3 regions of the Micromonospora sp. NPDC047762 genome follow, and region 1 is predicted to be linked to each of the others. Evidence: riboswitches for the same ligand, from Rfam matches in the RefSeq annotation. Region 1 holds a riboswitch; each other region holds the start of a gene.
What was found. A riboswitch is a leader RNA that binds a small molecule or an ion and turns the genes downstream of it on or off. The one in region 1 is predicted to bind cobalamin.
Positions count from the first base shown of each region.

Region 1 (19,462 bases):
CGCCGACGAACTGCCGTGGTTCTGTGTGGGACATCTGTCGACCTTGCTGATGAGGTGATGAGGCGCGCCGACCGCACGGGGCGGGTCGGATCAGCGTCGGGCTGCCCGTCGCCACAGCAGCCCAGCCGCCACCAGGACGAGGAGAACCAGCGCGGCAGCCGCAGTGAGGACACCGGCGCTCGGACCGCCGCCGGACGCCGCCGCCGCGGCGGCGGCGGGCGCTGACGCGCTGACGGCGACAACTGGCGCGGCGCTGGACGAGGGATCGGCCACCATGAACGGGTACGACCCCTGAACCGGGTGCCCGTCGACGGAGACGACCCGGTAGGCGACCGTGTATGTCCCGTTCGGCAGGGTGTCGGTCACCTGGATGGTGCTCTTCGCACCGGTGACGACCGGTTCGCCGGTGGGAAGCTTCCGCTTGGCGGCGTCGGTGAGCACGATGGTGGTGAACGCGGGGTCGAGTCGCTGCATGAATTCGAGCGTGACCTCGGTCGGTGCGCTCGGCAGTGTCGCGTCCCGAGCTGGCGTGGCCGTTCGGAGCGAGTTGTGCGCCCAGGCCGGGCTGGCCGGGATGAGCACCGCCACGAGGACGGCGAGCACCGCCGCGCTGAGTCGGACGGCTGCGGGACGGGACGGCGGCACGCTCATCCGAGCACCTGCTCGCCGATCCAACCGCCGGGACGACATCCGGGCGGGATGGCGAAGACAGCGGAGCCGATCGGCGTGGTCCACTCGTTGAGCAGGTCCCGGTCGGCCAGCCGGCGCTGGATGGGCAGGAACTGCCTTCCGATGTCGGCCTGGTACGAGGCGAAGATCAAGCCGCTGTCCGCGTGGCCCTCCGCCGTCGGCACCCCGTCGTAGTTGTAGGGCCGGCGCAGAATCCTCAACCGGTCGTCGGTGACGTGGGCGCGGGTCATGTGCGAGAAGTCGGGGATGACGGTGAGGCCGTCGGCGTTGGTGGCAGCGAAGTCGGGTTCGTCGTGTTCGGCGGTCCCGGTGAGCGGGGCGCCGGTGTCGAGCCGTCGTCCGACGGCGAGTTCGCGGTCGGTCCGGCCGAGCAGGTCCCAGGTTTCCATGTTCATGCTGATCCGCCGGAGCACCAGTGTGGTGCTGTCGCGCAGCCACGCCGGGCCCTCCGCGACCCAGAGCGCGGTGTCCATGGGCGCGCCGGGTTTGGGGTTGGCGGTGCCGTCGAGCTGACCGAACAGGTTGCGTTGGGTGTGTCCGCCCGGCTCGACACCGGGGCTGCGCCGGAAGCCCTGCTGGACCCACCGCACTGTCGCGAACGGGCGGCTGTCCTTGACCAGGACCCGCTGGGCGTGGGCGACGGAGATCGCGTCGTCCGCGCAGATCTGCAGCAGCAGGTCACCGCCGGACCAGGCCGGCTGAAGTCGGTCGATGCGGAACGACGGCAGTTCGGTGACCGATGCCGGCCGGCGGTCGTCGACGCCGGCCGCCCGGTAGAGGCCAGGCCCGAAGCCGAAGGTCACTGTCAACCGTGCCGGCAGCAGCCCGAGTTCGGCCTCGGTGTCGGCCAACGCGGGTCGGCCCTGGGTGAGCCGGGCAGCGTCGTCGGTGAGCAACCGCAACATCCGGCCCAGCGCGGCCCGGTCGGTGCCGGCCCGCAGGGTGAGCGCCACGAACGACGCGTGCGCCTGCGGTTCGGTGGACACCCCTGCCTGCCGGGCGCCATGGAACGGCTCGACCAGGCCGCCGACGCTCGCCACCGGCGTGGTGTCGGCGGCGGCCGGTGGTTGCCCGCCGCCGGTACGGGTCGTGGCGATGGCGGCACCGCCGGCCAGGGCCCCTCCGGCAGCCAGGGCACCGCCGGTGAGCAGGCCGCGCCTGCTCACCGGCCGGACGGGTGGCGTCTGCGTCACGATGACGGGCTCATGCTCATCTCCGGCGTGGCGCTCACGCCGGGCATGGGCTGACCGTGCCCGGGGGCGTAGCTCTCCTGCGCGCCGGTGAACGGCTTGGCCACGGCGCTGAACTGCTGGGTCCTGCCGTCGGCGAAGGTCAGCGTGAAGGCCAACTCGTCGCCGGCCTGAACGGGCTTGGTGAGGTTCATCAGCATGAGGTGGTCGCCGCCCGGCTCCAGCGCGTGCGTGCTCTTGGCCTTGATCACGATGCCACCCTGCTTGGCCTGCATGACCATCTTGCCGTCCTTCATGGTCATCTCGTGCAGCTCCATCGGTGACAGGGGGTTCGTGGCACCGGTCACCGTGACATCGCTGTCGCCGTCGTTGACCAGGGTCCCGAAGGCCGCTGTCATGCCCTTGTCGGCCGCCTTCACCCACGGGTCACGAATGCCGAGCACACCAGCGTCCGGGTTGGCCGGGGCCGACGCGGACGGGCCCGCCTGCGCGGTCGACGGAGAGTCGGACGACCCGCACCCGGCGGCGCCCACCGCCAGGATCGCGGCGGCGAGGATCGCGGCCGAGCGGCGGCGTGAAACGTTCGGGCTGGTGGCGCGCATGTGTTCTTCCTCCGATGGTTGCTGCTGGGAGGTTGGTCGGCCGCAGCAGGGAGAAAGTTCCGGGCTCAGGGAACGTTGATCGTGAACTCCCCGGTGTGCACCTTGCCGGCGACCTGGAAGTCGAAGAAGGCCCGGTACCGGCCTGAACTCGGCGCGGTCAGCCAGAACTTCACAGTCCCGTCGACCAGCTCCGGCTCGGGGTGCACGTGCACGTAGCCGAGGTCACCCTCGCGAACCACCACCAGGTGCCCGTACGCGGCAAGGTATCGCTCCAGCTGCGCGGGCGTTGCCGTGTCGGCGCTGGCGACCTGGAAGTGGATCGGCGCCGTCACACCCACCGTCGGGGTGCCGGTCATCGACACCGTGTACGGACCAGCCGTCGCCCGCGCCTGTGCCGGCGGCAGCGCGGTCGGGGTGTGCGCGCCGGGCACTGTGTGGTCGACGCCCAGCACGAGCGGCAGCGGCGTGCCGTTGGCAGTGGTGACGGAGAAGTCGGCGTAGACGCGGTAGCCGCCGGGTCGGGCCAGCGTCATGGGGACGCTCCAGGTGCCGTCGGGTGCCATCGTCGGGTGCAGGTGCTGGTAGCCGGTCAGGTCACGGCCCACGACGATCATGTGCAACGGCTTGTCGTGGACGACCGCGAAGCGGGTCGCCGGCTGCCGGTCGGTGCCGACGATGCGGAAGCGGTAGTCGGCGCGTACCCCGGCGGGTTGGGTTCGTTCCAGCGGTTGCAGCGTGTACCCGCCGGCGCTGACGGTCGTCCCGGTGGCCAGCGTCTCGCCCGTTCCGCCATCACCCCGGTGGGTGTGCGGTCCGGTGCCCGCCGGGTGTTGGTGTCCGTCGGCCGCGGACCCGGCCGGGCCGGAGGCGGGCGGACCGCCCGCCGGTTGCCGGGCGTTGTTGGCGGCCGGGCCCTCGTTGCCGCTGATGCGCGCCAATCCGAAGCCGCCGAGCAGGGCCAGCACCAGGGTACCGACGAACAGTGCCAGGCTGGTGTTGCTCAGCCGGGATCCGGGCGTCGCCGTGGCGAGATCCGGGTCGGGCGATGTCCCGGAGTCGACGGGCGGTCGACTGTCCGTCGTGGCGGGGGCTTTCGCGTCCTCACCGGTCGGAGTTGGATCGACAGCGACGCCCGTCCGAGCCACGACGACGGCGGTGTCCTTGCGCGCGGCCGGCACGGCGTTGGGTCGCCGCTTACCGTCCGGGGTCTGCGTACCGCTGCCGGTCGCCGCGACGCTCCTGTCTGCGTCGGTCCTGCCACCGGCCGCTCTGCCGCCGCCGGTCCTGGCAACGGCGGGCTTGCCACCGGCGCCCTTGGCACCGGTGGCCTTGGCGCTGGCGATCCTGGTGCCGGCGGTCCTGGTCCCGGGACGGGTGCCGGCGCCGCGTCGAGCGGATGTCGCCGACGCGGTACGGCCCCGGCCGGTGGCTCTGCCGGTGGGGGTCGTCCGCCGACGCCAGACGACGAATCCGGCCGCCGCGGCCGCCACGGCGACCACCGCCAGGCCGACCCACGCGACCGCTCCGGGGCCGCTCTCGTCAGTCGATCCGGTCGGCGCAGCCGCTGCCGCGGACGGCGCAGCCGCCGTCTCGGCCGCGACTGTCGGCACCGCCGACGCCTGCCCGGACGACCCGTGCTGCTCGGCGGTGGCCAACAGCGCCGGATCTGGCTGGGTCGACGACGGGCTCCACCCCTTGGGCGCCGCCGTCACCGGCCCGTCGTAGCGGAAGGTCAAGGTGCCGCGCACGGGGTCGCCGTCCGAGGCGACCGACAGGTAGCTCACCGAGTACTGACCCTTGGCCGGCAGGTGCGCGACCGCCACCGTCGCGGGGAACCCGGTCGTGTACTCGCGTGGCTCGAACTGGCCGTTGACCAGGAAGTACTCGCGCACCGGCTTGTCCAACGGCTTCGGCTCCCCGTACGACCAGCCATTGTCGACCCGGATGCCACCCGGCGCGGTGATCGTGAAGAACGCGTTGGCAGCGGCCTTCTCGGTGAAGAACAGCTGCACCGACGTCAACGGCTCGCGCACAGTGGCGCCACCCGCCGGCGTGGACATCGCGAGGGTCCCGTGAGCTACGGCGGGCTGGGCGGACGCGAGGAGAGCGACCGCCGAGGCGAGGAGGAGCGCGAGGAGGCCCGAGACCACCCGCCCAGGAATCTGAGGGTGACGACGCATCTGAATATCCTCACTGGGCGGAGACTTTTTACAAGAGGTGACGAACTTTTTCCTCACATGGCTAAAGCCGAACACCTCCCGGGTGGTCGGCCGGGCTGAGGGGCCGTCGCCCCTGGCCAGCTATGCTCCCGGTGGCGCTGGTTCGCCCGGTCGTGAGCTGGCCGGGCGTCGTAAGAGGGAACCCGGTGGGAATCCGGGGCTGCCCCGCAGCGGTGAGTGGGAACGACCGCCGTCATCAGCACTGGGCCAGTGGCCTGGGAAGCGACGGCCAGTAGGGGACCGGCGTGGAGCCGGTCGGGCCCGCGAGTCCGAAGACCTGCCCGCGCCGCGTACACGACCGTGTGCGCTGCCGTCGGCCTCGCGGGTGGGCTGAGCGGGTGACGTGCCGGGGCGGCGTGCGCCGGTGTGTCCTCGTCAGCGTGTGCCCGTGTTCCGGCGGTGTGGTTTCCCGAGGGACGGACTACCGCTGTGCACGACACCACCACGATCGCCGGCCGAGCGCCGTCGGCGTCGCACCTGACCCTGTCGCAGATCATGGACCAGCACCACACCAACCTGATGGGTACGGTCCACGGCGGCCGGATCCTCAACCTCATCGACTCGGTGGCCGGGGTGGTCGCCGCCCGGCACTCGGATGGGCCGGCGGTCACCGCCGCGATCGACGAGACCGCGTTCCTGCGCGCGGTGCGGGTCGGCGACGTCGTGCACGTCGACGCCCGGATCACCTGGGCCGGCCGCAGCTCGATGGAGGTCGCCGTCAAGGTGACCGCCGACCGGTGGGACCGGGCGGTGCCGCCCACCGACGTGGCCACCGCCCACCTGGTCATGGTCGCCATCGACGACGACGGCCAGCCTCGTACGGTGCCGCCGCTGCTACCGGAGACCGACGGTGACCGGCGGCGGTACCGGGAAGCGGAGATCCGCCGCGAGCACCGTTTGGCGCTGCGGCGCGCGCTGCTCGACGGTGCCGAAGACGACTGACCCGTGCGCGGTGCGCCCGTCGCGGCGACGTCGCGGTCCGAGGAACCTGCCCCGCCGTCGATCTGGTCGGATAGCGTCCACGTGAAGTCTCCAGGGCTCGCTGGCCGAGTACGCCGCCGTGGACGCCCGGCTGCTGGCCCGCAAGCCGAACGCACTCTCGATGCGGGAGGCCGCCGTGTTGCCCTTGGCGGCGGTCACCTCTTGGGAGGGGCTGGTCGACCGGGCCGGAGTCCGCGCCGGGCAGAAGGTCCTGTGCACGGCGGTGTCGGCGCTGTGGGATACGTGGGCGTGCAGCTTGCCCAGGCGCGCGGCGCCGAGGCATACGCCACGGGTGGGCCGACGAGCATGCGGGTGATCGAGAGCCTGGGCGCCGTGCCGATCGACTACACCACGAGCAAGGTTGAGGAATACGTCGAAAGGCACACCGGCGGCGAGGGGTTCGACATGGTCGTCGCCACCGGTCGCGGCGGCGGGTGCGTTCGGCGCGGATGAGGTCGGCCAGGTGGTTCATAGTGCGGCTGGACAGCGCGACCGCAGACGGGTAAGACAGCACAGCGAGGCTCCCGGTTGGGGCATCGGACCTTGGTCGACTGCTGTCTTACCGGGAGCCTCGTCCTATGTCGACACACGCTGCCTGCCACCCATCGCGACCAGGCCCATCACGATGAAAAGCCCTCAATGCCTGACCCGCGCCATATCCTCGCAACGCCGCTATATCGACGCCAAGCTATCGTGATCTGACCCCTGCAGCGACAGTGCGAAGGTGAGTCATGGACGTAGTCAGCACCAGCGAGGTCCCGGTTGAAGACGGGTTCGCCTTTTGGCGCGAGGTAAACTCGAAGCTCTGGGTGCCCTACGATTTACGCTGTGAATCGCAGCGGGAGCTCGGATTTCGGGCTCAGGTCGGAATTAGCGAGTTCGGTCCCGTGCAGGCGACATTAATGACCACGATGCCGCACTCGGTCCACCGCACTCCCAAGCTCATTCGGCAGGCCGATCCCGAGGTGTTCAAGCTGGGTTGCCTTGTGCGTGGTGGCGGCATGATCACGCAAGACGGCCAGCGCACAGATTTCGGCGTGGGGGACCTGATACTGTATGACACCTCCCGGCCCTACCTGGCCGAATTCACCCCGGATGTGCCGGTTAGTCAGCTGCTGCTCCTGCGCTTCCCGCGCTTGTTACTGCCGTTGCCCCCTTGGGAGTTGCGGCGCCTGAGCGCAGTTCGCATCCCTGGCGCCCAAGGTATCGGCGCGTTATCTTCACAATTCCTGCTGCACCTTGCCCGGCACATGGACGAACTCAGTCCGTTGGACGCCGCCCGGCTGTCCACCCTCACCATTGACGTGTTGACAGCGGCACTGGCCAACGCGCTGGACGTCCAAAGCGCGGTGCCCTCCCACACCCGACGGCGAGCGTTGATGGCTCAGATCCACGCCTTCGTCCGAGAGAATCTGGGCGATCCGCGCCTGACACCGGACGCGATTGCCGCAGCGCATCACATCTCGTTGCGATACCTGCACAAGCTGTTCCACGAGGAAGGGCACACGGTTGCCGGCTGGGTCCGCGAGCGTCGCCTGGAGCAGTGCCGACGCGACCTCGCCAACCCCCAACTAGGCGCGCGCCCGATCCACGCGATCGCCGCCCAGTGGGGGTTCACCAGCCCGGCGCACTTCAGCCAGGCGTTCCGCAGCGCCTACGGTCTTTCGCCACGCCAGTTCCGCGAGCAGTGCGCGGGAGTACGCGCAGACTAAAGACTTGTGCGCTTACCAGTAACGACAAACCTGGCTGCGGCCTGCACTCTTATCTTAAGAAATCCGCTCAGTCAGGGTTGAATCTGATCCGGCTTACGGAAGAAGGTTCACTTGAGCGTGTTGCATCGATGCGTGTTTTCGCGATGAAAGGAGCGCGAGGAAGTACATCGATCACTTCATGCAGCCAGCAGCATCATCCAGGCCGCAGCGGCGGCTGACAGGAGACCATCGTGAAAATGTGGTGCAGAACGGCGTTTCGGATCTCGGCAGTGACCGCGATCCTCGGCGCACTCACCCTGTCCGGGACCGTGGCACAGGCAAGTCCGGGTGCCAGTTCCCGCCTGTCCCAACCCGAAACCACCGCGGTTTCGGAGCAGGCCAAGCCCGGCAGCGAGGACGTCGCCGCGCAGGTTTGCGGCTACTACGAAGACGCGGTAACGGCCTGGTACAACCACTGCGGGAACACCCATGTGCTCATCTACGTCGACGCGACGTGGCCCCGCGACGACTGGACCTGGTGCATCGGCCCGGGAACGTGGGACATCGGCGGCGCCAACGCCGTATCCAACGCCTGGTACTCGGGTCAAACTTGTTGAACCGCCAGCCAGGCGCTGCGCGATTCTCTACCTGCCTTCGGTGGTTGCGGATCAGGTCAGCGAGGCAAATGAGGGTGCGGTCGGACAGGGGAATCGCGGCAGGGTAGGACAATAGCGAGGCTTCCGGTTGGAGCATCGGATCTTGGGTCGACTGCTGTCTTGCCGGGAGCCTCGCCCTACGTCGATCCCTGCCCCCCCACCCCACCGCCGTGACCAGCCCCGTCACGATGATGGAGGTGCCTGAACGCTTCGAAATGGAGCAGCACTTCAAGAATTCCGCTACCACGCCGCCCCGGAACGACGGCCAACCGCCCTCATGATCGGGGTGGAGGTCCGTGTCGACTCGAGGGATGCTGCCATCGTTGCGGTGTTAGCCTGCGCGGCGGCAGCACCGTGATCCTTCATACGAAAGGCGCTCGAAGAGCGCGGCGCGCAGGAATTATTGACGCGAAGTCGTCCAGGACCTGGCGGTCAGTCGCGGTCCGGGCGGGAAGCTGTGCTGTCCACTCTTCTGCCTGCTCGGCGCTGTGGCCGCTACCGATCAGCCATGGGCGGGCTGTCCGTTGTCCTGCCGGCGGCAGGACTGCCGTGCGCGCCTTGACAGGAAGGCGGAGCAGCAGGACAGTCGACATATTCATAGACGTTTAACTATTTACGGCGAGGTGTGCCATGCGGAAGTCGCTGACTGCTGTGGCCGCCATCGCTGTTGCCATGGTCGCGATGATGGCCGCGATCTCACACGCCAGTGCGGCGAACGCGGCGGCCGGGTGTCGGGTGAACTACGTCGTCACCAGCCAGTGGACCGGTGGCTTCCACGCCGACATCGCGGTCACCAACGTGGGTGACCTAGTCAACGGGTGGACGCTGCGGTTCGCGTTCCCTGCAGTCGACCAGCGGCTCACACAAACCTGGAGCGCCACCTGGGCCCAGGCGGGCCAGCAGGTCAGCGCGACCAATCTGGGCTGGAACGCGACCCTTGGCACCAATGGCTCCGCGAACATCGGTTTCGTTGGCGCCTGGTCGGGCAGCAACCCCGTACCGGCGTCGTTCACGCTCAACGGCGTCACGTGCACCGGCGGCGTCCTGCCCAGCGTGACGCCGACCCGGACGACCACACCGCCGGTCGCCGACTGGCCGGCGATCGTCACCTGGCTCAGCCCGACCGCCGGCGCGGTGTACACCACGCCGGGAACCATCCCGCTGGCGGCGACCGCGACCGTGGGAGGCGGACACAGCATCACCTCGGTGTCGTTCCGGGTGGACGGCGTCACGGCGGCCCGGGGGGTGAGGACGACCGGTGACCGGTACGAGGCGCTGTGGACACCACCGATCGGGGAGCCCGGCACCAGCACCACCTTCGTGCTGTACGTCTCGGCCGGCACCGACCAGTCGCTGTCTGGCGCTGCGCCGCCGTTGCTGGTCACGGTCGTGACGCCGGCGTCCACCGGCACCAACCACCCGCCGGCGGTGGCGTTGAGCACCCCCGGCGGGCAGACCTACTTCCTCGAGCCGACGACCGTCACGCTGGTCGCCGACGTCGCCGACACCGACCCCGGGGACCTCGTCAGCCGGGTGGAGTTGTACCTCGGCGCAACCCGGCTGGCCGTGACGCCGACCAACAGCGGACAGCGCTACCAGTTCCAGACGGCCCTGTCGGCCGGCACGTCGTCCACCTTCACCGTGCGGGTCCATGATTCCCACGGCGGCATCGGCATCTCGAACCCGCTGACCTTCACCATCCGTTAGCGCCTCGGCCCTCCGTTCGTCGAGGTCGCCCCGTTCCCGCAGCAACCCCGCCAGTTGCGGGCCACTTGGAGCGGCTGCCGGCCGTGCGGGACCGCTTGTTGTCCGCGGCAGATCAGGATACGGCTCGGACAGCCGAACAAACTTCTCGCTTGGAAGAGGGGATGAATAAGGCTGTAGCCACCACCCACGCCACCGGTTCGCCTCCATGCTTGGAGCACCCTGTGGGGCACCTCACAACTGTCGAGTGCCCTCTCAGGCCGGTATGGCGAGAGTGCGGTTGTACTCATCGCGGGTGATCGCATAAACGCGGGTCGGGCGGTTGCAGGAGGGGTCGATGGTTTCGCGGTCCAGCCGCATTCCGAGTTTCTGCATGACACGTTCAGATGCGTCGTTGCCGATCTGGTGGATGCTGAGGATCCGATCGAGTTCTCGATCGACGAACGCGAAGTGCAGCGCTGCGTGGGCGGCTTCGGTGGCGAAGCCTTGGCCCCAGTACGGTCTACCCAGCCGCCAACCGATCTCGACTGCGGGCATAACCTCGGGCAGGAAGGTTGGGATCGCCAAGCCGGCAAAACCCGCCAGTTCGCTGGTCTGGCGGACCTCGACCGCGAACAGCCCGAACCCGTGTTCGTCCCAGGCGCGTTCGCAGCCGGTGATTCCCGCCGCCGTGCGTTCTCGATCGGCAGGCGTCCCGTTGCCGATCCAGCGCATGACGTCCGGATCCGCGTTGATCGCCGTCATGGGCGTGATGTCGTCATCGCGCCAACGGCGCAGCACGAGTCGTGGAGTTTCGAGTCTCGCCATCGTCCTATCTTTCATGATCCGCACTATCGCCGTCCGCTGCGGGCGGATCGGGCCTGGTTGCCGCTCGACTCTGCCGGAGGTCCGCGGCTCAGGCTCAGTGTCCGGTTCGCTCAAATCGGTGAGGAGGCTGTGGATGCGTGCGACCAGCAATGCCCAGATGTTGTGGATGTTGAGGTCGACGAATGGGTGCTCTGGGTCGAGGCGGTGGATCAGGTGCCGAAGAAGGATTGAGCCGTGCCAGTCAGCGAGTGCTTCGGGCATGAAGCCAGTCGAGGCGTGCTGAGCCGAGGCGGTCGTTGATCAGGCTGATGGCCGCCGCGGTCTCGCTGTACGGAAGTGGACGTGGCTCGGTCGCGCCTGGTAGGCAGGCGGTTGTGCGCATCGTTTCCCTGCTGCCGGCGGCCACGGACATCGTGGCCATGCTCGGCCTGACCGGGCACCTGGTTGGCCGTACCCACGAGTGTGACTGGCCGCCGGGGGCCCTGGCCGACGTCCCGGCGGTGACCGCGACGTCCCTGCCGGAGACCTTGACGAGCCGGGAGATCTCGGCGGCGATCGCCGGTGACGCGCACCGAGGCTCGTCGTTGTACCAGCTCGACGTCGCCATGCTGGAGGGCCTGAAGCCGGATCTGATCCTGACCCAGGATCTGTGCGACGTGTGTGCGGTCTCCTACGAGCGGGTCAACGACGCGGTTGGTCTGATCGATCTCGACACCAGGGTGATGTCCCTGGAGGCGCGGACCATCGACGGGATCCTGGACACTGTCGATGCCGTGGCGGCGCTGACCGGCACCGAAGGCAGGGCGGTGGAGATCCGAGCTGACGCCGAGCGTCGCCTCGCCGCGTTGCCGGGGCCGGTGCCCGGCGCGCCGACGGTGCTGTTCGTCGAGTGGCTCGACCCGTTGATGCCGGGCGGGCACTGGGTTCCGGAGCAGATCACCTACGCGGGTGGGCGGTCGCTGCTGCTCGGGCCGGGTGCGCACAGCACCCCGCACCCGTGGTCGGTGGTCGCCGACCTGGCCCCCGACGTGGTGGTGTTCGGGCCGTGCGGGTTCACGCCGGAGCGAACCGTCGACGAGCTGTCCGTGGCGACCGCGCAACCCGGCTGGGCGGACCTACCCGCGGTGCGTGCCGGGCAGGTGTGGGTGGTCGACGGGCCTGCCTACTTCAACCGCCCCGGCCCACGGGTCGTCGACGGCGCGGAGATCCTCGCCGCCATCCTCGCCGGGCGTCCCGACTCCCGCGCTCGGCGGGTGCCTCTCGACGTCGGCTGACGCTGTCGCGCCCGAGTGGCGGAGGCGGACCTCCGATGCCGATCGTCCGTTGCCCCCGGCATTCGCAACGCCCCGGAGCGAGGGTCAGGTGCGCGCCCCCGCCGTGCCGGCGAGGTCGACGATCCGGTCACTCCAGTGGTCCAGCAGGGTCTGGTCGTGGCTGATGACCAGCACCCCGGCCTGCCGGGTCCGCTGGTAGTCGCGGATGACGGCGGCGACGTGCGCCTGAGTGGAGGCGTCCAGCATCGCGGTGGCCTCGTCGCAGAGCAGGTAGTCCGGGCGGTGCGCCAGGGCCCGGGCGAGGCAGGCGCGTTGCAGTTGCCCGTCGGAGACGGCGTGTGGCCGTCGGCTGCGCAGGTCGGCGGTGAGGCCGACGAGGTCGGCGAGTTCGGCGACCCGTTCGCGGACCGCCGGCTCGGGCGTCCGGGTGGCGCGTAGCGGTTCGGCGATCAGGTCGGCGAGGCTCAGTCGGGGGTCGGCGGCGGCACGTGGGCTCTGGAAGAGGGCGGCGACGCGGGTCCGCAGGGCGACCGGTACGGCGTACCGGACGCCGTCGACCGGGGTGCCATCGATGCTGACCCGACCCTGATCGGGGCGGTGCAGCAGGGCAAGGACCCGAACCAGCGTCGACTTTCCGCAACCGGAGGGCCCGCGCAGTCCGACCGTCTCTCCGCGGCCGACCCGCACTGTGACGCCGTCGAGGACGACCTGGCGGCCGTAGGAGACGGTTACCTCGTCGGCGAGCAGGTGCTGCGCACTGGTCACGTGGTGGCTCCGGTGGGGATCGGGTGGTGGCACGCCACAGTGCCACCACCGGCGACCGGTGTCGGCTCTGGTCGGTCCGCGCAGGTGTCGGTGCGGCGCGGGCAGCGGGGCGCGAACGCGCAGCCGGGTGGCAGCGCGGTGAGCATCGGCGGGTCGCCCGGCACCGGCCGGAAGGCCCGGTCCGGCAGGGCGTCGAGCAACGCCGAGGCGTACGGGTGGGTCGGCGCGGTGAAGAGCTGGTCGGTGGCGCGGTGTTCCACGATGCGGCTGGCGTACATCACGGCGACGGTGTCGGCCACCCGTTGCGCGGCAGCCAGGTCGTGCGTGATGAGCACGACCGCCGAGCCGTTGTCGCAGCGACGTCTCAGCAGGTCGAGGGTGTGGTCGACCAGGGGTCGGTCCAGCCCGGTGGTGGGCTCGTCGGCGATGAGCAGCGACGGGTCGGGTGCCAGCGCGAGCGCGGTGACCAGACGCTGTGCCATGCCACCGGAGAGCTCGTGGGGGTAGCGGTCCAGGTCCGCCGGGTCGAGCCCGACATCGACAGCGAGCTGGTCGGCGTCGGCGCGGTCGCGGCCGTGCGCCCGCAGCGTCTCGGCGAGCAGTCGGCGTCCGGTGCGTACCGGGTTCAGGGCGGTGGCCGGGCTCTGCGGCACCAGCCCGACGCGGCGCCCGCGCACCCTGCGAGCCAGGTGGCGCTGACCGCAGGTGATCAGGTCGACCGGTTCGCTGTCCGGGTCGTGCAGGACGGCGTGGCCGGTGGTCGTTGCGTTGCCGGGTAGCAGGCCGAGCAGGGCGTGGGCCAGGACGGACTTGCCGCAGCCGGACTCGCCGACGATGGCCAGCAGCTCGCCGGCCCGTACGGTGAGACTGAGATTGCTGACCGCACGCACCGTCGTGTCGCGGAGCCGGAACTCGACGCCGAGGCCGTCCACTGTGAGCAGTGGCTGACCCGCGGCGGCGCGGGGAGACGCCGGGGCCGCAACGGAATCGGTGGTGGTCACAGGTGCAGCTCCGCTCGGATCCGGGGATCGAGGCGGTCGCGCCAGCGGGCGGCGAGGACCGCGATGGCGAGGGTGGCGACGACGATGACCGCGCCCGGTGCCAGGCTCGCCCACCAGGCACCGGTCAGCAGCGACCCCTGGCCGTCATTGATCATGTTGCCCAGTGAGGCGAGGTGCGGAGGCAGGCCGAGGCCGAGGAACGACAGGGCGGTCTCGTGCCACACCGCGTGCGGGATCATCAGGGTGGTGGCCAGCGCCAGCCGGGGCAGGACGTGCGGCAGCAGGTGCCGGGTGAGGACCCGGAGTCGGCCGGCCCCACCGCTGATGGCGGCGTCGATGAACGGTCGGGTCCGCAGGCTCAACAACTCGGATCGGACGATGCGGGCGGTGGAGAGCCAGTGGGTGAGCCCGACGGAGGCGATCACGGCACCGAGGCTGGGACGCAGCATGGCGACGATGAAGATGCCCAGCAGCAGGTGGGGCATCGCGGCGATGGTGTCCACGACCCGCATCAGGATCCGGTCCACCCGGCCGCCGAGCGTGCCGGCGATCCCGCCGACCACGCCCCCGAGAACCGTGGCCACGAGGGCGGCGACCGCGCCGACGAGCAACGAGACCCGCAGTCCGTAGACGGCCCGGTGTGCCACGTCGCGGCCCAGGTCGTCGGTGCCGGCGAGGTGGGTCCAGGACGGTGCCAACCGGGTCTGGTCCAGCGCGACCGCGCTCTGGTCGAGTGGCCAGACGAGCGGTGCGAGCAGCGAGCCGGCGACTGCCACCAGCAGGACCAGACCGGCGACGACGACACCGGTCTGGCCGGGTCGCAGCCGCAGCCGGGACCGGGCCAGGTGGAGCAGCGGCGGTCGGGTGACAAGGTCAGCCATCGAGTCGCACCCTCGGGTCCGCGGCGGCGTAGGCGAGGTCGGTCGTGAGGTTCGCGGCCAGCACCACGGCGGTGGTGACCAGCGTGATCGCCGCCAACAGCGGGAAGTCGCTGCCCAGCGCGGCGGCCACCGTGACGGCACCGAGGCCCGGCAGCGAGAAGACCGTCTCGACGAGCACCGCCCCGCCGACCAGCTCGGGCAGGTGGGTGCCGACCAGGGTGAGGAACGGCAGCAGCGCGGTCCGTAACGCGTGCCCGAACAGGACCGTCCGCCCGGGCAACCCGCGGGCCCGCGCCGCGAGCACGTGGTCGTCGCGCATGCTCTCCGCTACCGCGTCCCGAACGAACAGCACGAACCACGGCGCCTGGGAAACAGCCAGCACTCCGACCGGCAGGATCAGGTGGTGCGCCACGTCGCCCCAGGAGGTGCTGGTCGCCGTGACATCGGTGAGCCCGCCCGCCGGAAACCAGCCCAGGGCCAGCGCGAACACGGCGATCGCGGCCAGGCCCAGCCAGAACACCGGCATCGACTCGACCGCGTAGGCCGCCGCCCGCAAACAGCGGTCGAACAACCCACCCCGGCGGTACGCGGCCAGCGCGCCCAGCAGCAGACTGCCGACCAGGACCAGGGCGAGGGTCACCCCGATCAGCAACAGCGTCCAGCCGGCCCGGGCCGAGAGCACCGAGGCGACCGGCTCGTGACGACTCGTCGACCAGCCCAGGTCGCCCTGGACCAGATTGCCGATCCAGCGCAGGTACTGCACCGGCAGCGGGTCGTCGACACCCCAGTTGGCACGGATCTGCGCCAGGTTCTCCTCGCTGGCGGTGAAGGCCGCAGCACCCGCGTACTGCTTGGCGGGATCGACAGGCGAGGCGGCCCCCAGGGCGAACATCCCGATGCTCGTGGCGGCGAGCACGGGCACGGCGACCAGGAGGCGGCGTCGGACCACCGCCCCGGCCCCGGCCAGTCGGCCGGAGCGGGTCACGAGCGCGTCCAGGTGTTGATGTTCCACCAGATGCTGTTCGCCACCCCGTGCTCGTGCGCCTCGACCCGGGGGGCCGCGCCCTGGACGGAGGACTTCAGCACGTAGGTGTGCCGCAGGTAGGTGAGGAACAGCCACGGCACGTCGGCGGCCAACTGCTTCTGGAACTGCGCGTAGGCGGCCTTGCGGAGAGCCGGATCGATCTGGTCACGGCCCTCCTGCAGAGCGCGGTCCGTCACCTCGGAGCGGTACGAGCCAGGGTTGAAGTAGCCCTGCCCGGCGAACTGGGAGCTGAACAGCTTGTACGAGACGAAGTCCGGGTCGTACGGCGTGCCGTAGCCCATCAGCAGGGCGTCGGACTTCATTCGCGGGTCGATGGCGTCCCAGGTGAGCCCGGCCGGGGTGACCTCGATTCCGATCTTCTTCGCGTCGGCGGTGACGGCCAGGGCCAGGTCCTTGCGCAGGGTGTCGGTTGCCGGGTACATCAGTGTGAACCGGGCCGGCCGGCCGTCCTTGGCCCGCACCCCACCCGCACCGGGTTTCCAGCCGGCCGCGTCGAGCAGCGCGCTCGCCGCGGTCGCGTCGGCGGTCGGCGTGCCGACTGTCGATGGGTCGGCGAACTCGGAGGTCGGGGGGACCGGCCCGAACGCCGGCTCGCCGGCGCCACCGAGGATTCCGGAGACCATCGCGGCCCGGTCGACGGCGAGGTTGAGCGCCCGGCGGACCGCCGGGTCGGCGAGAACCGGGTTGCCCATCGGCAGCATCACGCCCCGGTAGTCGGCGGTCGGTACCCGCTGCACCCGGTACGCGGTGTCGGAGTCGAACCCGGAGGCGAGCTTCGGCGGCAGCTCGGCGGCGTCGAACTCGCCGGCCCGCATCCGCTGGGCGCGGACGTTGTCGTCGGCGACGAACGCCACCACGACCCGGTTGTTCGCCGGCCGGCCACCGAAGTAGCGCTCGTTCGCGGTGAGCACCAGCCGGTCACCCGGCGTCCAGGACTCGACCTTGTACGGCCCGGTCCCGATCGGCTTCCGGTTGAACCCGGTGGTGTTGATGTCCTGCCCGCTGAGCAGCTTCGACGGCACGATGCCGAGGGTGAGTCGCTGGAGGAACGGCGCGTACGGGTAGCGCAGCCGGAACACGACGGTGGCCGCGTCGGGCGCGGTCACCGACTCCACCATGTCCAGGTCGGAGCGGAGCGTGGAGTCCACAGTCGGGTCCAGCACCGCCTGGTAGGTGAAGGCGACGTCCGCCGCGCTCAGCGTGGTGCCGTCGTGGAACTGCACCCCGTCACGCAGCTTCGCGGTCACTGTGCGTCCGTCGGCGGACAGCTCCGGCAACGCCGTGGCCAGACCGGCGACGAGGCGGTTGTCGTCGTCCCGGCTGACGAGGCCGTCGAAGATCAGCGAGGCGCCGTCGACGCCGTAGTTGAGCACCGGGTTCAGCGCGTCCGGCTCGTCGGAGGTGGCGACGACAAGCGTCGCGCCGCCGGATGTGCCGTTGGGGATGGCCGGGGTCGAGCAGCCGGCGAGGACGAGCATCCCCGCCGCCGCGGTCGCCGCCACGAGGCGTCGGAGGGTCGGACGCATCCGGGTCACAGAGGGCTCCTGTGGTGTGGGGAGGAATCGGTGGTCGGGTGGGCGGAGCGCCGGAACCGTTGATCATCACGGTGGCACAGTTGCAAGACTTTGGCAATTACCAAAGCCATGCATTATGTCGTTTCCGCGCCTCATCCGACCAACCCTCAGCCGGGCGGGTGGCCAGCGGCCGGCGGCGCCGTGACCGTCCGTAGCGGTCCGCAGATGCCTCGAAAACCGACACTGTCCGTGTTCGTCACTTGACAAGCAGTGGTGAGAAGCGTGGTTAGGCTGCCCCCTGATGTGCGCGAAGCGAGCCGGGCTTCGCCGATTCCGGAGGTGCCACCACGATGGGCAGTCGAGTAGCACGTCCCACCAGACGTACCGGAATTCTCCTGTTGGCGGCGCTGAGCGCGCTGTTGCTGCTCGGGGTCGACGCGGTGCTGGGTCCGGTCGCGCCGGTCCGGGCCGGCAGCGCCGCCGCGACCGTCAGTGGCACCCTGACCGAACGGTCCGGCCGACCGGCCAGCCAGGTCAGAGTCACCCTCGCGCCGGACTCCGGCGCCGAGCATCCGACCTACTCGACCACCACGGACCGGGCCGGCCGGTGGCGGGTGTCCCGGGTGTCGGCCGGGCGCTACCGGATCACCAACCAACTGCCCGGCGTGTTCCGACCCCGCTACTACCCGAGCCGGCTCGGGTTCCCCTGGGGAGCTGTCACGGTGCCGACCCGTGGCCGGCTCGTCGTCGACGACGTGCTTCCCCCGGCCGGCCGGATCCGGTTCGTCGCGGCCGACGCGGCCACCGGCGCCGAGGTTCGGAACTTCTGTGTTCAGGACCCGCTGGAGCTCGGCCTCATCTGCACCAACGCCGCCGGGACCTTCCCGAACGGGTACGTCGACCTGGAGGTGCCGCCCGGCCACTACCGGTTCACCGGCGCCGCGAACGACGGCGTACACGAGGGCGGGATGGTCGAGGCGACCGCGGTCGCCGGGCGGGTGACCCACGCGACGCTGCCGGTCCAGCCGCCCGGCAACGAACTGCGCGTGACACTGCGGGACCGGGCGACCGGCGCACCGGTGCCCAACACGGGAATCATCGCCATCTCGGTGGACAAGCGGTTTCCCGACATCTATGACGCCAACGAGATCTCCGACGAGAACGGGGTGGTGCGGTTCCGGAGCCTCCACCCGGACCGGTACAACATCTGGGCCGGCGGCTCGGCCAACGGGCACGGCGCGCAGTGGGTCGGCCCGGAGGGTGGCACCGGCGACCGGGCCAAGGCACTGGTGGTCGAGCCAGGGCCCGGGATCACCACGCTGCCCGACATCCTGCTGGACCGGGCGGGGTCGATCACCGGGTCGATCACCGACGCGGTCACCGGCCAGCCGGTGTCGGTGACCGTCGCGCTGACGACCTACGATCCGTTCTGGTACGAGACCACCTGGAAGGTTCCCGGCGACGGCTCGTACACCTTCAGCGGGCTCGGCCCGTACGAGTGGTCGCTGGCGTTCATCCCACCGGGCAACGGCGGCGCCAACAGCGTCTACGCCACCCAGTGGTCCGGTGGGGCGCCGAACAGCGTCAAGGCGACCCGGATCAAGGTCGTCGCCGGCGGCACCACCGTGGCGAACGAGCGGATGAGCGCCGGCACTGCCGTCTCCGGCCAAGCCAACGGCCTCCCGGTGTACGGCTACAGCTACCCCGTCTACGTCTACAACGCCGACACCGGCGACATCGTCGCGGTCGACGAGAACGTCGAGGACGGCCGGTACGACGCCCGACTCCTGCCCGGCCAGCGGGTCCGGTTCTGCCTGCACCCCGACCGCTGCTACCCGGACTACGTAAGGCAGGTCGACGCGTCCGCCATCCGGGTGGGCACCTCGCCGTTCACCGTCGACTTTCCCGGCCGGCGGGGCTGAGCCGGGCCGGGCACCGGCGCCGCCCGCGCACCAAACCGTGAGCTAGGGTTCCGGGATGTTCCGCGCCGTCGTGTTGATCGCTGCCGTGGTGCTCGCCGCCGATCAGGCCACCAAGTTCTGGGCCGAGTCCGCGTTGTCCGACGGGCAGACCATCACGCTCCTCGGTGAGCTGCTGCAACTGCGCCTCGTCTACAATCCGGGCGCGGCCTTCTCGATCGGCTCCGCGTACACCTGGATCTTCGCGGTGTTCGCCGCGGCGGCGGTGGTCGCGGTGACGGTGGTGGCCCGGCGGGTCACGTCGCGTCCCTGGGCGGTGGCGTTGGGCCTGGTGCTCGGCGGTGCGACGACGCACCTGCTGGACCGACTCTTCCGCGAGCCGGGGTTCGCGCGGGGGCACGTGGTGGACTTCATCGACTACGCCGGGTTCTTCGTCGGCAACGTCGCCGACATCGCCCTGGTGGTCGGCGTGGGCATCGTCATGCTGCTCAACGTGCGCGGCGTCCCGCTGCGGGACCAGGCG
Region 1 covers NZ_JBIDCQ010000011.1:131,484-150,945, reverse strand. The annotation lists gene ACGF3C_RS29015 (cytochrome c oxidase assembly protein) at 1-34, opposite strand, end outside; gene ACGF3C_RS29010 (copper resistance protein CopC) at 91-651, opposite strand; gene ACGF3C_RS29005 (Dyp-type peroxidase) at 648-1,856, opposite strand; gene ACGF3C_RS29000 (copper chaperone PCu(A)C) at 1,880-2,482, opposite strand; gene ACGF3C_RS28995 (copper resistance protein CopC) at 2,548-4,662, opposite strand; cobalamin riboswitch at 4,784-5,001, shown strand; gene ACGF3C_RS28990 (acyl-CoA thioesterase) at 5,197-5,643, shown strand; gene ACGF3C_RS28985 (hypothetical protein) at 5,926-6,135, shown strand; partial or broken gene ACGF3C_RS28980 (IS5/IS1182 family transposase) at 6,092-6,196, opposite strand; gene ACGF3C_RS28975 (helix-turn-helix domain-containing protein) at 6,414-7,394, shown strand; gene ACGF3C_RS28970 (DUF6355 family natural product biosynthesis protein) at 7,664-7,990, shown strand; gene ACGF3C_RS28965 (cellulose binding domain-containing protein) at 8,660-9,736, shown strand; gene ACGF3C_RS28960 (GNAT family N-acetyltransferase) at 9,989-10,540, opposite strand; partial or broken gene ACGF3C_RS28955 (transcriptional regulator) at 10,676-10,804, opposite strand; gene ACGF3C_RS28950 (ABC transporter substrate-binding protein) at 10,915-11,814, shown strand; gene ACGF3C_RS28945 (ATP-binding cassette domain-containing protein) at 11,899-12,579, opposite strand; gene ACGF3C_RS28940 (ABC transporter ATP-binding protein) at 12,576-13,580, opposite strand; gene ACGF3C_RS28935 (ABC transporter permease) at 13,577-14,461, opposite strand; gene ACGF3C_RS28930 (ABC transporter permease) at 14,454-15,473, opposite strand; gene ACGF3C_RS28925 (ABC transporter substrate-binding protein) at 15,443-17,032, opposite strand; gene ACGF3C_RS28920 (carboxypeptidase regulatory-like domain-containing protein) at 17,371-18,942, shown strand; gene ACGF3C_RS28915 (signal peptidase II) at 18,998-19,462, shown strand, end outside.

Region 2 (5,544 bases), on a different contig from region 1:
TCGACTCCGTCGCCGGTGTGGTCGCCGCCCGGCACTCCGACGGGCCGGCGGTGACCGCCGCCATCGACGAGACCGCGTTCCTGCGCGCCGTGCGGGTCGGCGACGTCGTGCACGTCGACGCCCGGATCACCTGGGCCGGACGCAGCTCGATGGAGGTGGCCGTCAAGGTCACGGCTGACCGGTGGGACCGGGCGGTGCCGCCCACCGACGTGGCCACCGCCCACCTGGTCATGGTCGCCATCGACGACGAGGGTCAGCCTCGTACGGTGCCGCCGCTGCTGCCGGAGACCGACGGGGACCGGCGTCGGTACCGGGAGGCGGAGATCCGCCGGGAGCACCGGCTGGCGCTGCGGAGGGCGTTGCTCGACGGCGCCGAGGAGGTCTGAGCCGTGCTCGGACTGTCCGTTGCGACGCTGGCCGGCTACCTGGCTGCGATCGTCGTCCTCATGGTTACGCCCGGTCCGGACATGATGTTCGTGCTGGCCACCGCCGGCCGCTACGGCACCCGCGCCGCGGTGGTGGCCGCGTTCGGTGTCGCCGCCGGGGAGGCCGTGCACGTGGCCGCGGTCGTCGGCGGTCTCGCCGCGGTCATCTCCGCCTCGCCGGTGCTGTTCACGGTGATCCGCTGGGCCGGCGCGGCGTACCTGGTCGTTCTAGGCCTGCGGGCGCTACGCGCCGTCGGCGCCCCGGTCGCCGGCGAGCCGGAGCAGAGTGGTCGCGCTGGGCGGGCCTTCCTGCGCGGCTTGGTGACCAACCTGCTCAACCCGAAGATGATCCTGTTCAGCGTGGCGTTCCTGCCCCAGTTCGTCGACCCGGCAGCGGGCAGCGCCACCGCGCAACTGGTGCTCCTCGGCGCGATCTTCGTCGCGGTGCAGCTGACCGTCGACATCGCTCTGGGCGTGATCGCCGGCCGGGCCGCCGGCCGGATGACGGACGGCCGTTGGTCGCGGCGGATCAACCGGATCTGCGCGGTGGCGTTCGTCGCGCTCGGCGTACGACTGGCGCTCGGCTCGTAGCGTCGCCTCGCCGGGTTGATGGCTGGTGGCCGGGCAACCTGGGTGGGCGGACCGGCCCGCGGTGCGCAACGGGCAGGTGTGGGTGGTCGACGGATCCGCGTACTTCAACCGCCCCGGATTAACGCCACCGGACGACTGATGTGGTGCCGCCGAGGGCTGCTGGTGCGTCGGGGGCGGTGCCGTTGCGCAGCTCGGTCGTTCGGGACTCCGGTGCCGGCACCACCCCCGGCGCATGTTAGGGCGGGGAGATCGACGGAGCCTGCCCGGAGCCGAAACGCCATCCTTCGACGGTGCCCTGCGCGGGGTTGTAGCTGCTGGCGCCGAGCGTGCTGTAGGACCAGGTGCCGCCGGGCACAGCGTGCCAGTACGACCAGTACGCGCTGGCCGGGGGAGTGTTGACGCATGGTTCGGAGGCGGGTGTGGGATAGCCGTTGATGCGGCAGACGAAAGCAAGCCCCCAGCGTTGGGTGCCCGTCACGGTGAAGCCCGCGCCCTGCAACGCGGCCAAGCCGGTCGGCGGGTCTCCGAGCCGGCAACCGGTCTGCACGCCGAGGCCGAACGCGGTGAGGTCGACGACCACCGTGACGCCCGCGCCCGGCGCGCACGCCGCTGCGTGTGCGGCGCGCGGAACCGGGTCAATGACGATCAGGCCGACGCTGGCGACGGCAGCCGCGAGCAGCAGCGCCATCCGTCGCCGAATCGTCGCCCGCTGCGCGGTCACCACGGTGCACACGCCAGGACGGGAGCGGCGGGCTGGGCGCCGCTGGCCGACAGGGTCGCGTACCCGGTGCCGGCAAGGCCGGGGACGGCCTGAGCGGTGGCACGCACCGCGGTGGTCGCGTCGAAGCCACCCGAGGTGTACGCGATGGCGCCGCGCTCGGTGGAAGGCCCGGTGCAGGCCACCTGGAGGCCGATGAGGAACTGGCGGGCGCGCAGCCACGGCAGCGGTCGCCCGGCGACGGCCAGTGCCTGGGCGGCGAGGCCGGTGCTGTTCGCGTTGGGCACGCCGTTGGCGGAGAATGAGCCGTCACCGCCCTGCACGGAGACCAGCCACTGTGCAGCCGAGGCCGCGACGAGCGGCCGGTCCGCCGCGAGCAGAGCCTGGACCGCGATCGCTGTCGCGTCGACGTCGCTGACACACGTCGCCTGCCCGAACAGCAGTGGGAAGCCACCGTCGGCGCACCGGCTCGCGGCCAGGAACGTCACCGCGGCCGGTGGTGCGCCGCCAGCGCGGTCCGACGCCAACACCGCGAACGACTGGGTGAACGTGTTGCTGTAGTCGCCGAACGCTGAACGGTCGGAGTATCGACCTGACGGAGTCAGCAGACCGCCGAGGCGGGTGAGCAGATCGACCCCGCCGAACGCCGCCGGGTCGAGGCCGCGGACCTGGGCGCCGAGGGAGAGCTTCGCGGTCGCGCCCGCGTACGCCTCAGTGCCGTCGCCGATGTAGCCGGTGAGCACAGCGGGTTGGGCGAGCCACGACACCGCATTGGCCGCGGTCGTGTCCGCCACCTTCGCCGCAGCGAAGGCGAACACCGCGTCGAGGGTGAGGCCCTGGTCGGGGTAGGCGACGCCGTCGAAGACGACCTCGAAGCGTTCACCGTCGACGGACTGGCGGGCGAGCCAGCCGGCGGCGGCATCGACCCTGTTGAGGGTGGGCGGCGATGCTGACGCGGCCGACGGTGTGACCGTCAGCGCCAGCGTGAGGGCGGCGAGCGCGGCGGTCGCGAGGACGCGGGCGCGGTGCCGGAGGGGGCGGTTGACCATGAGACGGCGCCTTTCCGGGCTCCGTTGGTCCGAGACAGCCCGACGCTGTCGGGCGGCTCCGACCCGTGGGCCACGACGGGTTGGGGATGCGCAACACGTGCACGGACGGGTACTCGGGCTCGCGGCGTTTGCACGTTCGTCGCCGCCTACCGTTGCGGGCCAGCGCCGGATTTCGACCGGACTTCCCCCATCAGCGCACAGGTATGAAGTTGTGGCGCCCAGTCTCACCGCCCGTGGTGGTCACCGTCAATGTCGACGATCCGACGGCACTCGATCCCGGCCCGTGGTTCAGTGGCCCGCCGTCGCCGGCGGTGCAGCATCGTGGTCCGTTGTGCCGACGATCAAATTACGTCCCCTGACGACACGTGGACGCTTGTTGCAAGATAATGGCAACAACCATAGCTTGGCAGCATTGAGAGGACGTACCCCATGGCCGTGTACAACCTGCCCGACCTGCCCTACGACTACGGCGCACTCGAACCCGCGATGTCCGGGGAGATCCTGGAGTTGCACCACGACAAGCACCACGCCGCGTACGTCAAGGGCGCCAACGACGGCCTCGACCGGCTCGCCGAGGCTCGCGACAAGGGCGACTACGCGACGCTTGTCGGTCTGGAGAAGACGTTCGCGTTCAACCTGTCCGGGCACGTCCTGCACTCGATCTTCTGGAACAACCTGTCCCCGGACGGCGGTGACCGCCCCGAAGGCGAGTTGGCCGCGGCGATCGACGAGCACCTCGGCTCCTTCGACGGCTTCGCCGGCCAACTGTCGGCGGCGACGAAGGGCGTGCAGGGCTCCGGCTGGGGTGTTCTCGCGTGGGAGCCGCTGAGCCAGCGGTTGATCGTGGAGCAGGTCTACGACCACCACGGCAACGTCGGGCAGGGCTCCACCCCGATCCTGGTGTTCGACGCTTGGGAGCACGCCTACTACCTGCAGTACCGCAACGTGCGTCCGGACTACGTGGACCGGCTGTGGAACCTGGTCAACTGGACCGACGTCACCGCCCGTTTCGACGCCGCCCGCGCCGCGACCCCGAAGATCTGACCCGGCGTGAGCGGCTATACCCCTGAGGCCGCAGAGATTGTCCAACGCGCCGCCGGGGTCATCGCGGCCAAACACCGCGGTGACCTCGCCGGCGCCGAGGAGTTGATGTCGGCGTTCAGCTCCGAGCAGGCCCGTACCCTCGGCTTCTACCTACTGGCCGACCTCGCGCTTGGCCTGGTCAAGGCACAGAGCGGCCAGTCGATGGACGATCTGGTCCGGGAGCTGTCCCTGCTCCTGGCCGACACCGCCCAGTCCCCACCGGCATGACCGTCCGCTGGGTTCCGCCCGAGGCGGAACCCAGCGGACAACCACAGCACCACCGCCCACATCGGAGGAACCTGATGCGCCGCAAGATCGAGCACCGCATCCTGACGATGGACGGGCGGCAGGTGGCCGTGCTCGCCGTAGCCGACTTCGAACGGCTCGATGCCGCCCGTCGCCAGCTCGGCGCGAGCGAAGCCCAGGCGCACCAACTTCGCCAACAACTCCGCGATGCCCGCCGTAGGCTCGCTCGCCTTGAGGGCCATGTCGGCGTCGAGTCAGGCACCAGCGCGTCGGCGGGAGAACCAGGTCGCTGCCGATGCGTCGACGTGCCGCAGCCGGGCGGTCCGTGCAACCCCAGCGGAGGGCGGCGACCAGCGGCGGCGATCGGACCGCCGCTGGTCGCACCATTACTGGACGGTCAGGCGCCGTAGCGCAGGTAGAGGGTGTCGCCGACGGTCACGGTCGTGCCGCGGGTCGCGGTGGCCAGGGTGCCGCCGTCCCTGGACACCTTCCAGGTGGAGGAGCCGCTGTTGGCCAGGCCGTTGATCGAGGTGATGGTGCCGGTGCCGCTGGTGGGGATGCGGGCGGTGACACAGCCGCTGGGGGTGGCGGACCCGATGGCGGCGTCCAGCACGGCGCCGAGGGTGGTGGTGGCGGCGGTCGGCGTCAGAGTGACCGCGCAGGGCTTGATGGTGCCGCTGCCGTTGTCGATGATCACGGCGAGTCGGCTGGCGGTGCCGGCGGTGAATCCGCTCGCCGCGACCCAGGTGGGCGCCCCGGCGGTGACCGGGGTCGGGGGAACGGCGGTGTAGCCCGCGCCGGCCAGGGCCCGCACCGCGTCGATCGAGGCGTACGCCGACGGAGTGGTGTTGGTGGGCAGGTACTTGAACCCGCCGCCGGTCAGCTGCTGAGCGCGCAGGAAGTCGATCGGGGTCTTACCGGCGGTGGTGGTGAAGTCGGTGCCCTGGCTTGGGATGCCACAGGCGTTCAGCCCGGAGACCGCCCAGGCGTTGGAGTCGGTGTTGACGCCGAACATCGAGGTGAAGGCGCCGGAGGCGTTGACGAGCTTGCCCTTGAGGAAGTTCTTCGCCTGGACGATGTCGGTGTCGGTGTTGGGCACCCCGGCGACGCAGAGGGCGGCCATGGCGGCGCCGGTCATGTCGATGTCACTGGCGGCGGCGAGTTGGGTGGGGTTGCCCTCGGCCTGGCTGAAGGTCCAGCCGCCGTCGTTGTGCTGGTTGTTGCGGATCCGGGTGACCGACAGGTTGAGCAGCGCCTGCGGTACGCGGGCGGCACCGGTCTGGGTCTTCGCGCCGGCCAGGGCGAGGGTGGCGAAGACGGTGCCGTTGACGTTGGCCGGCGGGCCGTAGTAGCCGGCCGAGCCGGTCTGCCAGTAGGCGATGGTGTCGGCGATCAGGTTGCGGGCGGGGGAGACCCGGGCGGGGTCGATGCC
Region 2 covers NZ_JBIDCQ010000013.1:164,779-170,322, forward strand. The annotation lists gene ACGF3C_RS31165 (acyl-CoA thioesterase) at 1-386, shown strand, start outside; gene ACGF3C_RS31170 (LysE family translocator) at 390-1,016, shown strand; gene ACGF3C_RS31175 (hypothetical protein) at 1,252-1,704, opposite strand; gene ACGF3C_RS31180 (prenyltransferase/squalene oxidase repeat-containing protein) at 1,734-2,783, opposite strand; cobalamin riboswitch at 2,870-3,033, opposite strand; gene ACGF3C_RS31185 (superoxide dismutase) at 3,213-3,827, shown strand; gene ACGF3C_RS31190 (superoxide dismutase) at 3,834-4,094, shown strand; gene ACGF3C_RS31195 (hypothetical protein) at 4,169-4,522, shown strand; gene ACGF3C_RS31200 (prenyltransferase/squalene oxidase repeat-containing protein) at 4,510-5,544, opposite strand, start outside.
Region 2: another riboswitch for cobalamin. It lies ahead of ACGF3C_RS31180 (prenyltransferase/squalene oxidase repeat-containing protein); the one in region 1 lies ahead of ACGF3C_RS28990 (acyl-CoA thioesterase).

Region 3 (5,385 bases), on a different contig from region 1:
CGCTGCCCGACGCAGCGCCTCGACGACCTCGTCGTGCGCGGGCACCCGCGGTGAGTGGATGTCCCACACACCGGGTCCGACGCCGCGGCGGTATCCGATCGCGGCGAGGTCGTCGAGGACCTCCATCTTCGAACGGGACGCCTCGATGCTGGTGACGTCGGCGTCGAGAGCGTCGATGGCGGTGATGACCTCGCCGAACTCCGAGTAGCACAGATGGGTGTGGATCTGGGTGCCGTCGGCGACGCCGGAGGTCGCCAGACGGAACGCGCCGACCGCCCAGTCCAGGTAGGCATTCCGGTCGGCCTTGCGCAACGGCAGCGTCTCGCGCAGGGCCGGCTCGTCGACCTGGATCACCCGGATGCCCGCGGCTTCGAGGTCGCGGCACTCGTCGCGCAAGGCGAGCGCGACCTGATCGGCGGTGTCGCCGAGCGGCTGGTCGGCGCGGACGAACGACCAGGCCAGGATCGTCACCGGACCGGTGAGCATCCCCTTGACCGGCTTGTCGGTCAACGACTGGGCGTAGGTGGACCAACCGACGGTCATGGGTGCCTTGCGGGTGACATCGCCGTAGATGATCGGCGGGCGTACGCAGCGGGAGCCGTAGGACTGCACCCAGCCGTGCTCGGTGGCGGCGAACCCGCTCAACTGCTCGCCGAAGTACTGGACCATGTCGTTGCGTTCCGGCTCGCCGTGCACCAGCACGTCGAGACCCAACCTCTCCTGAAGACGGATGACCCGCTCGACCTCAGCTCGCATCCGCTGTTGGTAACCCGTCTCGTCGAGTCGCCCAGCCCGGTACGCGGCGCGGGCCTTGCGCAGCTCGTCGGTCTGTGGGAACGAGCCAATCGTGGTCGTTGGCAGCGCCGGCAGACTCAGCCTCGCCTGCTGCGCGGCAGCGCGTTGCGGGTAGGCGCCGCGCTGCCGGTCCACCCCGCGCAGCGCGGCGAGGCGCCCTCGCACACCGTCGTCATGCCATCCCGGCGGGGCCGACGCAAGCGGCGCGGGCAGGGTCGTGGTGCCGTTGCGCAGCGCCCGACCCAGCAGGACGACCTCGTCGACCTTCTGCCGGGCGAAGGCCAACCGGTGGCGCAGGTCCGGATCGAGCGCGGTGTCGACGGACAGGTCCACCGGCACGTGCAGCAGCGAGCACGATGTGGACACCGCGACGTGGTCGGCGAGCCCGGTCACCGCCGCGCCGGCGCTGATCGCCGCTCGCACGTCGGTGCGCCAGACGTTGCGGCCGTCGACAAGCCCGGCGACGATCGTCTTGCCACGCAACTGCCCCGCGCCAGCGAGCCGCTGCAGGTTGCCGGGCCCGGCGACCAGGTCCAGGCCGATCGCCTCGACGGGCGTGTCCAGCAGAGCGGGCAGTGCGCCACCGAGCTCCCCGAAGTAGGTGGCGACGAAGATCCTCGGCCGCTGCTGCACGGCGCCCAACCGGGTGTACGCGTCGCGGAGCGCGGCGATCTCAGCCTCGCTGCGGTCGCTCACGTAGGCGGGCTCGTCCAGCTGCACCCACCGCACTCCGGCGTCGGCGAGCGTCCCCAGGATGTCGGCGTACACGTCGATGAGGTCCGCCAACCGGTCAAACGGTTGCCCGCCCCCGTCGGCGGGCTTGGACAGCAGTAGGAACGTGGCCGGTCCGACCAGCACCGGGCGGCTCTCGATGCCGAGGTCACGGGCTTCGCGGTACTCGCGCAACGCCTTCGCGGGGTTCGCCGCGAAGACGGTGTCGGCGCCGACCTCCGGCACCAGATAGTGGTAGTTCGTGTCGAACCACTTGGTGAGCTCCAGTGCCGGCTCGGCGTCGACGCCGCGGGCCATCGCGAAGTAGGTGTTCAGCTCGGACAGGCCGAGGCGGGTGAAGCGTTGCGGGATGGCGCCGACGGCCACGGCGGTGTCGAGCACGTGGTCGTAGTAGGAGAACGTGTTGGACGGAATCGCGTCCAGACCTGCGTCGCGCAGCGCCCGCCAGACCTCACCCCGTAGCGCGGTGCCGGTGGTCTCCAACTCCTCCGCGTCGATGTGACCCGCCCAGTAGGCCTCCACGGCCTTCTTCAACTCACGGTTGCCGCCGATGCGCGGATAACCGAGCACGGTGCTCTGACCGAATGCGGTGTTCATGGGGGTCCTTCCCTCGAAGCGGCCGAGGACTCGCGCCACAGCAGGGAAGGAAGGGGTACGGATGCGTACCGGCTTCCGCCCCGGCCGTCCCGAGAGACCATCGGCGGCGCACACCGGCTGGCATGCGCGGCGCTGGCAGGTCTTCGGACTCGCGGGCGTGACCTGTTCGGTCGCCTACTGGCCGTCGCTTCCCAGACCTCGCGGCCCAGTGCTTGATGACGGCGGTCGTTCCCACTCACCGCTGCGGGGCAGTCCCGGTCTCGCACCGGGTTCCCTCTTACGACGCCACGACCATTCAGGCCACGGCGAACCAACACCGTTGTCCATCCTAGGGCTCCGTACGCGATTTGGGCTTGGCATGTCCGCCCTGCGGGACCAACGACGTCGCGGCGCGCCTCCACCTCATGCCAGGGCGAACCCTCTGAGCCCCTCGATGCGACCGAGACCCGCGTCCACCCGGACACGAACGCTCGTTGAGGACTCCGCCCCGCCTCGACGACGGCACAGCCTTTCACATGTGTGACACAGGGCTGGAACCGCAGCGTATCCAACTTTTGCTACCTGAGGAAAAAGATCGCGACCTTTTGCGAAAAGCCTCACCGCGGTGAGGATATTCAGATGCGTCGTCTCCCTCAGTCTCCTGGCCGCATGGTCTCGGGCCTGCTCGCGCTCGTCCTCGCCTCGGCGGTCACACTGCTCGCGTCCGCTCCGCCGGCCGCGGCTCACGGGACCCTCGCCATGTCCACACCGGTGGCCGGCGCCACTGTGAACGAGCCGTTGACGACGGTGCGGCTGTACTTCACCGAGAAGGACGCCGCCAACGCGTACTTCACCATCACCGCCCCGGGCGGCAGCCGGGTCGACAACGGCTGGACGTACGGGGAGCCCAAGCCGCTGGACAAGCCGGTACGGGAGTACTTCCTGGTCAACGGCCAGTTCGAGCCTCGCGAGTACACGACGGGTTTCCCGGCGGTGGTGGCCCTCGCGCATCTGCCCGCCAAAGGTCAGTACTCGGTGAGCTACCTGTCGGTCGCCGTCCCACTGGCAGACCGTCATCTGCGAGGCCCGCACCCGCACCGCGACCGGCCCGAGCGGCGAGTCCGCCGAGGTGACCGACAACGTGATCGTCCTGCGCCGCCGCTGACGGAACCGGCGGCAGCGAAGCGGGCATCAAACGCGGCCGAGACACCGCAACCCAGACAGACCACTAGCGGTGACGCCGGCGCTCGGCCCACGTCAATGCCTCACCGGGTCCAGACCGTGCCCCGTGCCTGGTATTCAAGGGCCTCTTCGACCTGGACAGCGACGTCCGCGTTGAGCTCGCGCGCGACGAGGTGCAGCGCCAGATCCAAGCCGGACGTGATGCCGGCGGCGGTGACCAGGTCGCCGTCGTCGACGACGCGCGCGTTCTTGACAACGCCACCGCGCGCGGCCAACTCTTTCTTGGCAACCGTGTGAGTGGTGCAGGGACGGCCGGTGACCAGTCCGGCCGCGGCAAGAATGATCGCGCCGGTGCAGAGTGACGAGATGGTGAGACCCGGGCGGCGTGCCGTCGCGAGCGCCTTCGGGAGCGCCCCATTGTTGATCTCCGCCCAGATGCCGGGCTCTCCGGGACGACCGCCACCGGGTACGACGATCAGATCCGCCTCCTCGGGCCGCCAGCCGCGGTCGATCGTCACGCGAGTGCCGAATGCGGCGGTGATGACGCGAGGCCTGCCGAGCACCATGTAGCCGGTGTCGATCTTTCTGCTGCTGTACCACCCGGCCAGCGAGAACACTTCCTGCGGCGCGATGAAGTCCTGCTCCTCAACGCCGTCGAACATGACAATGCGTACCCGCAGAGGCCCTTTCGCATCGCGCGGGGTGGCCGCAGTCGCCTGCCCGCCGATCAGCGTGCCCACGCTCGCGGCGGCACCGCCCGTCAACACTGCCCGTCGTCTCACCAGCAACCCCTCTGATAACCGTCAATATCTGAATAGTCGGGGGCGGAGGAGGGAAAGTTCCTGACGTTGTTGGCACCAGGCCAGCCTCCGTGATCGCCGGCGGGGGCCGTCGTCAATCACCACCAGGCGTTGCTCTTTCCGGGCCTTCATCCAGCGCTGCGCCGGGGCGCGCCCGCCCCAGTCGTCACGTTAGGTGCAGCAGCCGTCGGCGCAGCCGGGTGCAGTGGAGTCGTCTACCACTGTGGTGGGGGTGCAGCAGGTGTCGCCGCGCCAGGCTTCGCGGCCTTCCTTGATCGCGACGGCGGCGATGGTCAGCGCGGCGGCTGGGTCGGCCCACCACCAGCCGAACAGCGAGTTGACGGCCAACCCGAGGAGCACAACGGCGGACAGGTAGGTGCACAGCAGGGTCTGTTTCGAGTCGGCGACCGCGGAGGCGGAGCCGAGTTCGCGGCCGGCGCGGCGTTGCGCGGCGGACAGGATCGGCATGACCGCCAGCGATACGGCCGCGAGGAGCAGGCCAATCGTGGAGTGCTCGGGGCGGTCGGTGCCGAGCAGCGCGCGCACGGACTCGATGCCGACGTAGCCGGCGAGGGCGAAGAACGAGATCGCGATGATGCGCAGCGCGGTGCGTTCACGGCGTTCATGGTTCGGGCCGGAGAACTGCCACGCCACCGCGGCGGCGGAGGCGACCTCGATGATCGAGTCGAGGCCGAAGCCGATCAGCGCGGTCGACGATGCGATCGTCCCGGCACTGATCGCCACGGCCGCTTCGATGAGGTTGTAGGTGATGGTCGCGGCCACGAACAGCCGCACCCGGCGGATCAGCACCGCCCGTCGAGACGGCGGCGGAGCCGCGGTCAGCGAGATGTGCGGCAGGCTCATCAGCAGCAGCCCTCGGCCTCGGTGCTCGGGCAGGCGGCCGGGTCGACCGCAAGGGCGAGACCGAGGAGATCACCCAGGGCGTGCGCGAGGCGCGCGTCGGCGAGTTCGTAGCGAGAGCGTCGACCCTCGGGTATGGCGACGACCAGGCCGCAGCCTCGCAGACACGCCAGGTGGTTGGACAGGTTCTGCCTGCTCGTGCCCAATAGTTCGGCGAGGTTTGCCGGATAGCCAGGGCCTTCGCGCAGCGCGAGCAGGAGCCGAGCCCGGACCGGGTCGGACAAGGCGTGACCAAAGCGGGCCAGTACCTGCCCATGCGTCAGCGTCTCCACGACCCGACAATACACCAGCTCCTGAATTAATGTGATGCTGAACTATTAGTTCCTCCGCGGCTGCCGACCCGGCATTGCGTCTGGCGCTGGGTCTCAACGGCGTACGG
Region 3 covers NZ_JBIDCQ010000013.1:158,631-164,015, reverse strand. The annotation lists gene metE (5-methyltetrahydropteroyltriglutamate--homocysteine S-methyltransferase) at 1-2,124, opposite strand, end outside; cobalamin riboswitch at 2,241-2,454, opposite strand; partial or broken gene ACGF3C_RS31155 (copper resistance protein CopC) at 2,743-3,099, shown strand; gene ACGF3C_RS31150 (DJ-1/PfpI family protein) at 3,369-4,025, opposite strand; gene ACGF3C_RS31145 (cation transporter) at 4,257-4,949, opposite strand; gene ACGF3C_RS31140 (metalloregulator ArsR/SmtB family transcription factor) at 4,949-5,278, opposite strand.
Region 3: another riboswitch for cobalamin. It lies ahead of metE (5-methyltetrahydropteroyltriglutamate--homocysteine S-methyltransferase); the one in region 1 lies ahead of ACGF3C_RS28990 (acyl-CoA thioesterase).